DNA from 3 places in the Brachybacterium sp. genome. Region 1 is predicted to be linked to each of the others. Evidence: riboswitches for the same ligand, from Rfam matches in the RefSeq annotation. Region 1 holds a riboswitch; each other region holds the start of a gene.

Evidence for each region. A riboswitch is a leader RNA that binds a small molecule or an ion and turns the genes downstream of it on or off. The one in region 1 is predicted to bind thiamine pyrophosphate.
Region 2: linked by a shared signal. The riboswitch ahead of ACTH43_RS10945 (YkoF family thiamine/hydroxymethylpyrimidine-binding protein) and the one ahead of ACTH43_RS06580 (ECF transporter S component) in region 1 are both predicted to bind thiamine pyrophosphate.
Region 3: linked by a shared signal. The riboswitch ahead of ACTH43_RS09455 (3-oxoacyl-ACP reductase) and the one ahead of ACTH43_RS06580 (ECF transporter S component) in region 1 are both predicted to bind thiamine pyrophosphate.

What each region holds. Positions count from the first base shown of each region.
Region 1 covers NZ_JBQDLF010000011.1:8,423-11,684, forward strand. The annotation lists gene ACTH43_RS06570 (M13 family metallopeptidase) at 1-659, shown strand, start outside; gene ACTH43_RS06575 (hypothetical protein) at 656-1,222, shown strand; TPP riboswitch at 1,313-1,418, shown strand; gene ACTH43_RS06580 (ECF transporter S component) at 1,464-2,111, shown strand; gene ACTH43_RS06585 (ATP-binding cassette domain-containing protein) at 2,108-3,262, shown strand, end outside.
Region 2 covers NZ_JBQDLF010000025.1:9,817-13,078, forward strand. The annotation lists gene ACTH43_RS10935 (MBL fold metallo-hydrolase) at 1-470, shown strand, start outside; gene ACTH43_RS10940 (protein-L-isoaspartate O-methyltransferase family protein) at 478-1,044, shown strand; TPP riboswitch at 1,020-1,128, shown strand; gene ACTH43_RS10945 (YkoF family thiamine/hydroxymethylpyrimidine-binding protein) at 1,166-1,855, shown strand; gene ACTH43_RS10950 (ECF transporter S component) at 1,852-2,547, shown strand; gene ACTH43_RS10955 (ATP-binding cassette domain-containing protein) at 2,537-3,262, shown strand, end outside.
Region 3 covers NZ_JBQDLF010000019.1:53,939-57,200, forward strand. The annotation lists gene ACTH43_RS09450 (LLM class flavin-dependent oxidoreductase) at 1-1,026, opposite strand, end outside; gene ACTH43_RS09455 (3-oxoacyl-ACP reductase) at 1,026-1,826, opposite strand; TPP riboswitch at 2,062-2,154, opposite strand; gene ACTH43_RS09460 (type I restriction-modification enzyme R subunit C-terminal domain-containing protein) at 2,433-2,882, shown strand; gene ACTH43_RS09465 (glycoside hydrolase family 3 protein) at 2,971-3,262, opposite strand, start outside.

The DNA.
Region 1 (3,262 bases):
CCGAATGGCACATGACTCCGCAGACGGTCAACGCCTACTACAACCCCGGCCGGAACGAGATCGTCTTCCCTGCCGCGATCCTGCAGCCGCCGTTCTTCGATGCGGAGGCGGACGACGCGGTGAACTTCGGCGGGATCGGCGCGGTGATCGGGCATGAGGTGGGCCACGGCTTCGATGACCAGGGCTCCAAGTACGACGGCGACGGCAACCTGATCTCCTGGTGGACTCCCGAGGACCGCGAGGCCTTCGACACCCGTGCCGCACAGCTCATCGCCCAGTACTCCGAGCTCTCCCCCCGTGATCTCGACGAGTCCCATCGCGTCAACGGCGCGCTGACGATAGGCGAGAACATCGGCGACCTGGGCGGTCTCTCGATCGCTGTGAAGGCCTACCTGGCAAGTCACGACGCCGCTGACATCGACGTCGAGCTCGACGGATTCACCGGGCTGCAGCGCGTGTTCTGGTCCTGGGCCACCGTGTGGCGCGGGAAGAACCGTGACCAGGAGGCGATCCGTCGGCTGGCTGTGGACCCCCATGCGCCGATGGAGTTCCGCTGCAACACGGTGGTGGGCCATCTCGAGGAGTTCCACGCCGCCTTCGCGGTGACTGAGGGTGACGCCATGTACCGCGCGCCGGAGGAGCGGGTGACGATCTGGTGAGGCCCGAACCTCCGTTCTATGTGGGGCGCACCCGGCCCTCCTGGATCGGCTGGACCAGGATCGGGATCACCCTGCTGTTCGGCGTGATCCTTGTGCTGCTGATGTCCCAGCGCTCCAGCCTGCCGGGAGTTCTCCTGGTGGCGGCGCTGTTCCTCGCCCTGGCGGTGTGGACCTGGATGGGGCAGTGGACGCGCTTCATCGTGGATGAGCACGGCCTCACCGTGAGCCTGGGCGGCTTCCTGCCGCGCAGGCCGTGGCCGCTGTCGGAGTTCCGCACCGTGCAGCTGCGAGAGCTGCCCTCGTCACGCGCCGGGGTGACCCTCGGCGGTTACGGGTGGCGGCGCGGCACCGTGCTCACACCCCACGCCCAGGAGCTCACCCCTGTCGGGAAGCGGAAGGTCTTCACCGTGGACGAGCCGCGCGCCGCCTACCGGGTGATGGCCACCCGGCCCGGCCTGATGGTCGAGATCATCGGCCGCGGCTCCACCCACTTCATCATCTCGCCGGTCGATCCTCAGGCGACGGCCGAGGCCGTCGACCAGGCGATCCGCGCCCGCCTCTGAGCGGGTGCCGCCACGGCGCCGGGGCTGCTGCTCGGTGATGCCCCCGCGGCCCCGGTCAGGGCGCCCGTTGGGGTAGAGTGGCTCCTTGTCATCCACTGACAGGGGAGCACCGAGCGGTGCTGAGAGTGCGCACCAGGCGCAGACCCTCGAACCTGATCCGGCTCACACCGGCGTAGGGAGTCGGGATATCCGTGCGGCACCATCGGTGCTGGACGCCCCTTCCGTTGAGGAAGGAGAAGTGATGATTCGTTTCCGCACCGTAGATCTGCTGGTCACGGTTCTGATCGGCGCCGCCTTCGGTGTCGCATTCCTGGGGTACGGCCAGCTGTACACCCTGATCGGGCCGCTCACCGCAGCCTTCAAACCCGCCGAGGGACTCCTGGCCGGGATCTGGTTCCTGCCTGCCGTCCTGGCCGCCCTGATCGTGCGCAAGCCCGGCGCTGCGCTGCTGGCCGAGATGATCGCCGCCGTGCTGTCAATGCTGCTGGGCAGCCAGTGGGGCTGGGGCACGGCGATCTCCGGCCTGATGCAGGGCGGCGGGGTGGAGCTCGCGTTCCTCGCCTTCCGCTACCAGCGCTTCACGCTGCCGGTCGCGATGCTGGGCGGGATGCTCTCGGCCCTGCTGGAGTGGGGCTGGGAGAAGTTCGCCTACTACCAGGAGATGAGCTGGACCTACTCCCTCGTGATGCTCGGCTTCTTCCTGCTCTCCGGGGCGCTGCTGTGCGGCGTGCTGGGATGGGCCGCCAGCCGTGCCCTGGCCGCCACCGGGGCTCTGGACTCGATGCCGGCGGGCAGGGAGCGCGCCCAGCGGGTACGAGCCGCATCGCCCTCCGGAGGATCTGCTGGATCACAGGCTGAGCGCATGGCACCGGACGACGCCCGGGCGTGACGGACCTGTCCCTGCGAGGGCTCACCTGGCAGCCGTACACGCGGGCCGAGCCCACCGTCCTCGACCTCGACCTGGAGATCCCCGCCGGGCAGCGCGTGCTGCTGGCCGGGGCCAGCGGCAGCGGGAAATCCACCGTGCTGCGGGCCCTGGCCGGTCTCCTGGACGAGGAGACCGGAGAGCTGACCGGCAGCGCGCCCGGCCCCGCCCGCCCCGGCGAGCGGGGCCTGCTGCTGCAGAACCCTCTGGACGCCCTGGTCGCGGCGACCGTCGGCCGGGAGGCGGCCTTCGGCCCGGAGAATGCCGCCCTGCCACGTGCGGAGATCCAGGCCCGCACCACCGCGGCGCTCGATGCGGCGCTGGTGGATCTCCCCTCCGACCGTGCGCCGCTGGATGCCTCCGGCGGGCAGCAGCAGCGCCTGGCCCTGGCGGGATCGCTCGCGTTGGATCCCTCGGCGCTGCTGCTGGATGAGCCGACGTCGATGCTCGATGAAGCCACCGCCGCTGCGGTGCGCGAGTCGATCCTGGCCACCGCGGCGGGCCGCACCCTGGTGGTCGCCGAGCACCGGCTCGCACCGTGGCTGGACCACGTGGAGCGCCTGATCGTGCTCGGTGAGCAGGCACAGATCGTGGCCGACGGCCCGCCCCACGAGATCGCAGCCGGCATGACCGCCTCCCCCGCCGCACCCACCCGCTCGGCTCCCCGCGCGCAGCACGAGGGCGCCGTGATCGCGGCCCTGCGGGGCATCGATGCCCAGCGGGGCGGCCTGGCCGTGCTCGACGATCTGACCCTCGAGCTGCGCAGCGGAGAGCTGTGCGTGATCACCGGCCCCAGCGGCAGCGGCAAGACCACGCTGCTGCGCATGCTGCTCGGTCTGACCGCCCCGTCCGCTGGGAGCGTGGAGCGGCCCGCGCCCGAGCACGTCGCCTTCGTGCCCCAGAACCCCGAGCACTCCTTCGTCGCCGGCAGCGTGCGCGAGGAGGTGCTCGCCTCCCCCTGGGCACGCGACGAGCAGCTCGCCGATCAGCTCCTGGAGCGAGCGGGCCTGAGCGACCTCGCCCAGGCCAACCCCCACACCCTCTCCGGCGGGGAGCAGAGACGCCTCGCGATCATCGCCGCCCTCGCCCAGAAGCCTCGCCTGCTGGTGCTGGAC
Region 2 (3,262 bases), on a different contig from region 1:
CGGTCGACGGCGCCGCTGCGGTGCGCCCCGAGCAGCTGCGTCCGCTCGCCGCCGGGGACGCGCACGTGCTTGCCGCGGTCCCGGGCCACGGCTCGTTGCGGATCGAGGCTGTCGGCGGCCGGCACGCGATCATCCACCCGGACATTCCGCGGGTCGGCAATTCGGGTCTCGTGATCTCCGCGGGGGACGGCCCCCGGCTCGGCGTGACCGGAGATTCCCTCGAGCCGCTGCCGGAGTTCCACGGCATCGACGTGCTCGCCTTCGCCGTCGTCGCCCCCTGGTCGAAAGTGTCCGAGACCGTCGACTTCCTCCGCGCCGTCGGCCCGACGCTGGCCCTGCCCGTGCATGAGGCGATTGCGAGCGACGTGGGCCGACCGATCTATCTGCGCCAGGCCACTGCCCTCGCTCCCGAGGGCACGGAGGTGCGTGACTGGCCGGTCGACGGGGTCATCGAGCTCCCCGGGAGCTGAACGCGCCATGAGCGCCGAAAGGAACAGGAACCGGTCCGAGGACCGGCGGGACCCCGCGGACCGAGCAGGGACCGGCGACGGTGCCTCCCGCGCGATGCATGCGGTGCCCCGGGAGCACTTCCTGCCCCCGGAGCTGCGGGACCGTGCCGGCGTGGATTCCCCGCTGCCGATCGGAGTGGGCCAGACCAACTCCCAACCCAGCACGGTGCTGGACATGCTCCGCCTGCTCGATGTGCGTGAGGGGCAGCACGTGCTCGACGTCGGTGCCGGTTCCGGCTGGACCACGGCGCTGCTCGCCCACCTCGTCGGACCCTCCGGGAGCGTGGTGGGTGTGGAGCGGCAGGTGAGCCTGCTGGCACCTGCCCGTGCCGCGCTCGCCGGGACCGTCGGCCGCGAGGACGGCCGCGCGGAGATCCGCGAAGCCCTCCCCGGGGTGCTGGGGGCGCCGGCGGACGGACCTTTCGACCGGATCCTGGTCTCCGCCGCCGCCCGGTCCAGCCACTGGTTCGTGGACCGCCGCGCTCCAGGGACGCCGGATCGGGGTACGGTGCTTCCGTGCACGGGAGTCCGGTAGGCCGGGCTGAGAGGGAGTTCTCGAACTCCGACCGTAGAACCTGATCCGGATCATGCCGGCGCAGGAAGCTCCGCCAGGCGATCGTCGCTGCGCGCCCGTGCCCTCGTGAAAGGCACGGATCGTGAGCATCACTCCCGTCGGCACCCCCGCCACCCTCCCGGGCACCGCCCCGGATCCCACCGAGACCCCGCTCGGCTTCGGCGTCGGCGCCAGGGTCACCGCAGCCGTCATGACCGATGACTACGCCCGAGTGCTCGTCGGCATCCTGTCCCGGCTCGACCTCACCGGCCTGGTGCGCGAGACGGGGGACGTCTCCACCTATCTCGGCGGCCACGAAGCCCACCTGCAGCGGTATCTCATCGACCTCGCAGACGACCTCGCCCGCACCGAGCACCACGCCACCCTCTCCGTGACCCTCTCGCGCGGCTGCCCGGGAGAGGTGACCTGCGAGCTTCCCGGTGGCGCCGGCCCGCGCGACGTCGGGATCACCGAGCCCCGTCGCACCGGCCGTTTCGCTTCCGCGGAGTGGGCGCTGTACCCGCTGGCGGACCAGGTCGCCGCCGACGGCACCGCGCCGGACCACATGCGCGACATCTACGCCGCGATCGACCGCGCCCGGGAGCTGGGCACCTTCCGCGGCTCCGAGCATTTCGTCACCCGCCTCGAGGGCGACATCGGCGAGGTGATCGCGACTGCCGTCGCCGGCTGGTTGCAGGTGGGTCGCAGCGTGCAGCACGTCACCAGCCATCTCACCCTCTCCCTGAACAGCCCCTCCCACGAGGTGCGCGAGCTCGGCGAGGAGACGCGATGACCCGCGCACAGACTCCGGCAGAGACCCCCTCCCGGGCTCCCGGCCAGACTCCCTCGCAGGCCTCTGATCTGGCCGCTCGTGCCGCCCGGCGTCCGAGGCTCTCCCTGCGCGAGATCGTGCTGGTGGTGGTGCTCGGTGTCGTGTTCGGCTTCCTGTACTGGGTGTTCGTCCAGGCCTGGAACGGGCTCGCGATCGCGATGGGCCCCGCCGGGGACCTCGCCCAGCACGTCCTGTTCGGCTCCTGGCTATTGGTGGGACCGGTGGCGCTGGCGATCCTGCGCCGCCCTGGCGTGGGCATCCTCGCCGAGATGCTCGCCGCGATCATCGAGGTCGTCTTCCTCGGCAGCCCCGTCGGCCCGATGCTGGTGCTCGCCGCCGCGCTGCAGGGCATCGGCAGCGAGCTGCCCTTCGCCCTGACCCGCTACCGCCGGTTCGGTTGGGGAGTGTTCGCCGCCTCGGGCGCCTTCGGTGCGGGCCTGGTGTTCTTCTGGACCGCCTACCGGATGGGCTGGTACGGCCAGGACCTGCTCGCGCTGCGGCTCGGGATGCAGGTGCTCTCCGGGATCGTGCTCGGCGGTCTGCTCGCCAGGGTGATCGTCCGCGCCCTGGAGCGCACCGGCGTGCTCGCGAACTTCGCGATCGGTGCCGCCGCGCAGGGCGACGACGGCATCCCGGCACGACGTGTCCGCTGAGGCCGCAGCGGCCGCCGAGGTCACCGCGCCGGGCGAGAGGGAGGCGGCGGCCCCCGGGCAGTCGGGGACGGTGGTCGAGGCACGGGAGCTCGAGGTGGTCCTGCCCTCGGGGGACGGCGTCGGCCCCTGGACCGGGAGCATCCGGGCCGGGGAGCAGGTGCTCCTGCTGGGCCCCAGCGGCTGTGGCAAATCGACGCTGCTGCGCGCGCTCGCCGGCGCGCTCCCCTCCCACCAGCGCGGCCGGGTCACCGGCACCCTGCGGGTGGGCGGCATCGACCCGATCGCCGAGGGGGTCCTGGCCACCGCGGGGACCGTCGGATTCCTCGGTCAGGATCCGACCGACGGGGTGTGCCTCCCGCGGGTCGCCGATGACGTCGCCCTCCCGCTCGAGAGCCGCAGCGTGCCGCCCGCGCAGATCGGGAAGCGCGTGCGCGAAGCTCTCGCAGACGCGGGCATCGAGACGCTCGCCGACCGCCCGGCCGCGACGCTCTCGGGCGGACAGCTGCAGCGTGCGGGCCTCGCCGCGGCGCTCGTCGCCCGGCCGCGCCTGCTGCTGCTGGACGAGCCCACCGCGATGCTCGATGCCGAGGGCGTGCGCGCTGTGCGCGACGGCGTCGAGCGGGCTGCGCGCGAGGGCGGAGTGGCAACGATCCTCGTGGAGCACCGCCTCGACGACTGGGCGGGGGAGTCGGGCCTGGCCGGACTTCCGGCACGG
Region 3 (3,262 bases), on a different contig from region 1:
GCGCAGCACCGTGGCGTAGCGCCCCTTCGGGCCGGTGAACTCCTCGAGCGGCGGGAGCGGTGGCACGGTGGCGTCGAGCTCCCAGTCCGAGGCGTCCTGGCCGATGAAGAAGGAGAGCTGGCGCAGGGAGTCCGCGACCGGCAGGCGGGAGTCGAGGTCCGCGCGCATCCGCCGGGCTTCCTCCTCGGTCGAGGCCACGTGGACGACCAGGCCCGGCATCACCGCGATCGTCTCCGGGGCGCGGCCCAGCGCGGCGGCCCGGGCGCGGATGTCCGAGCGGTAGGCGAGCGCGGACTCGAGGTCCCAGGCCACCGCGTAGATCCCTTCGGCGTGGCGGGCGGCGAGCTCGCGGCCCGGCTCGGAGGCCCCGGCCTGGAACAGCACCGGGCGGCCCTGCGGCGGCGTCGGCACGTTCAGCGGCCCGGCGACCTGGAAGGACTCCCCGTGATGCTGTGGCGGTCGCAGCAGGGACGCTTCGACGTACACCCCCTCCGGATCGGCCAGGATGCTCTGGGAGGGCCATGAGTCCCACAGCCCCTGGAGCACCTCGATGAACTCCCCCGCGGTGGCGTAGCGCTTCGCATGATCGGGCAGCGCGGGCATGCCGTGGTTGCGAGCCTCGTCGTCGGTCATCGAGGTGACCACGTTGATCCCGACCCGACCGTGGGAGATGTGGTCGAGGCTCGCCAGCAGGCGAGCGGCGTGGAACGGGTCCCAGAAGGTGCTCGAGACCGTCGTGACCAGCCCGATCCGCTCGGTGGCGCGGGCCATCGCCGTGAGCACGGTGATCGGTTCCAGGAACCATGTCGGCCCGCGCTCGGCCCCGGCGGGCGCGATCGACTGGCCGTCGGCGAGGAAGAGCGCGTCGAGTCGACCGCGCTCTGCGATCCGTGCGAGCTCCTCCCAGTACGTGATGTCGCCCAGACGCGACACCGAGGAGCCCGGCGCCCGCCAGGCCGCGGCGTGGTGGCCGCACGCGTGCGCGAACAGGTTCAGCCGCACCTGGCGGCGGGGCGCGGCGGCCATCAGTTCTTCACCAGCCCGCCGTCGACGACGAGATTCTGCCCGGTCACGGACCGGGACCACGGAGAGGCGAAGAAGAGCACTGCATCGGCGAGCTCGGCGGGAGTGGTGACCGACTGCAGCGGAGTGCTCGCGGCGATCGCGTCGAAGACCGCCTCGGGGGTCGCGGAGCTCGCGTCGGTGGTGCGCAGCAAGCCACCGCTCACCATGTTCACGGTGATGCCGCGCGGGCCGAGGTCGGCGGCAAAGGTGCGGGTCAGTGCCAGCAGCGCCGCCTTCGCCGCGGTGTAGTCGTGATAGGGGACGACCGGGTCCTGGAACAGGTTCGTGCCGATGGTGACCACGCGCCCCGAGCCCACCCGGGCGAAACCGGGCAACGCGGCCTGGATCGTGTTCAGCGCACCCTGCACGGCGCCGGAGAACTGCGCGGAGAAGGCATCGTAGGTGATCTCGTGCGCCTTGGCGCGGGCGTCGCCGTTGAACGAGAAGCCGGGCAGGGCATTGTTCACGACGGTGCCGACGGGGAGGCCGAACTCAGCCTCGGCCCGCTCGAACAGGGTCTCGACCTGGCTTCGCTGCCGGACGTCGGCGCGGACGGCGACGGCACGGCCCGGGTGGCGGCTGGCGAGGTCATGCGCGGCGTCCTCGCTGGTGAGATGGTTGATGACGACCCGAGCGCCTTCGCGCAGGAAGGCTTCGGTGAGCGCGCGACCGAGGCCGCGCGCGCCCCCGGTGACGAGAACGACCTGCTCAGCGATCGCGGGGACGGTGCGGGAGGTGGGGTCGAGGGTCGGTGAGGTCATGGTCAGCCGGTCCTTTCAGGCAGGCGAGCGCATCCGCCGCACAGCGGGTGGGAGCGCAACGCACGAGGAGCGGTGCCGTGCCGGGGCTCGGCACCGCGCGGGAACGGACACGAGGACCTGATCGTCGGGTCCGAGGAGCTCGGGCACGGAGCGAGGCCGCCTCCGCCGCCGCGGCAGGCGGGGCCTGCGCCGCGAGGACCAGTGCATGGGACGACGGCGTGCAGCACAGCAGCACACAGCTCATCGACGACATCCCTCCGCGAGTACGAACTCGATCAGGTTCACCGGGTGTGATCTCAGCCCCGTCGGGGCACCCCGTGTCGATCATGGACCGTACCAGCACATCGACCGCCGCAGGCCCTCGTCTCATGACTGCCCGCCGGGCGGCCGAGCTCGGAGCCGTTCGCGCGGGGACGTGCTCAGCTCAGGGCCCGTCCGGCGCCGCCCCACCACCTCAGCAATCAGGACTCATCTCCGGAAAGCCCTCGGGGGGCGGACGACGAAAGGCTCGAAATCTCGGCCGTCGGCGCCCTCGGCGGCCTCGCCTTCTACGACCCCGGCGAGGCCTACTGGAGGACGTGGCCGGGGGAGGCCTGGTGGGAGGGCGTGATCCTGCCGGTGCTCGAACGGGCACGGCGTGCCCTCCGATCGCTCGTGCAGCTCCTCGGCACCCGCCAGCGCCGGGCCGTTTTCACCGACTTCGAGGACGACCTCGGACAAACCCGCTCTGTCGATCTGCCGCTGGTCGCCGTCGGCGTGAACCAGGCCCGGTTCCGAGACAAAGTGACCGCCTACATCCGCGAGCACGACGACCCTGCCGCCATCCGGCGTCTGCGCCGCAACCTGCCCCTGACCGAGACCGACCTCGATGAGCTCGAACGCATCCTCATCGAACAGGGCGATGGCACCCCGGAGGCGCGGGAGAAGGTGAGCGCGGGCTCGGCATCTTGGTGCGCTCACTCGTCGCCGAGCGAAGACGATGCCAATGCCGTGGTCACGGTGCTGCACGACATCGAGCGCGCGGCGGCACCTGCCGTGCAGGCCGGGGCACGTTAGTCGGCCTGGCGCTGCTAGCCTCCCCCTGCCCGGGGACGCCTGACAGCCGCACAGCGATCCGTCCCGAAACGGGCTGGCGCCACGGGATTCACCGCCGGCGGCGCTCCGTGACGCCGCTGCGCAGCAGGTAGCGCAGCACATTGCTCGCGGTGCGCTGCATCTCCCCCAGCGTGATCCCGTCGGGCGCCTCGTAGGAGTCGATGATCGCGTCCTCCCGCGTGGTGCCGAAGTGGACCTCGGAGCCGGGCATCAGCACGTCGACCTGGGCACGCACCCGGTAGGCGCTGTCGCGCAGGGCAGGGAAGAGCGGGTCCTGCGCGCTGCGCATCCACCAGTCGCTGATGACGTTGCCCTCGTAACCCCATTCGCCGCGGAGCACG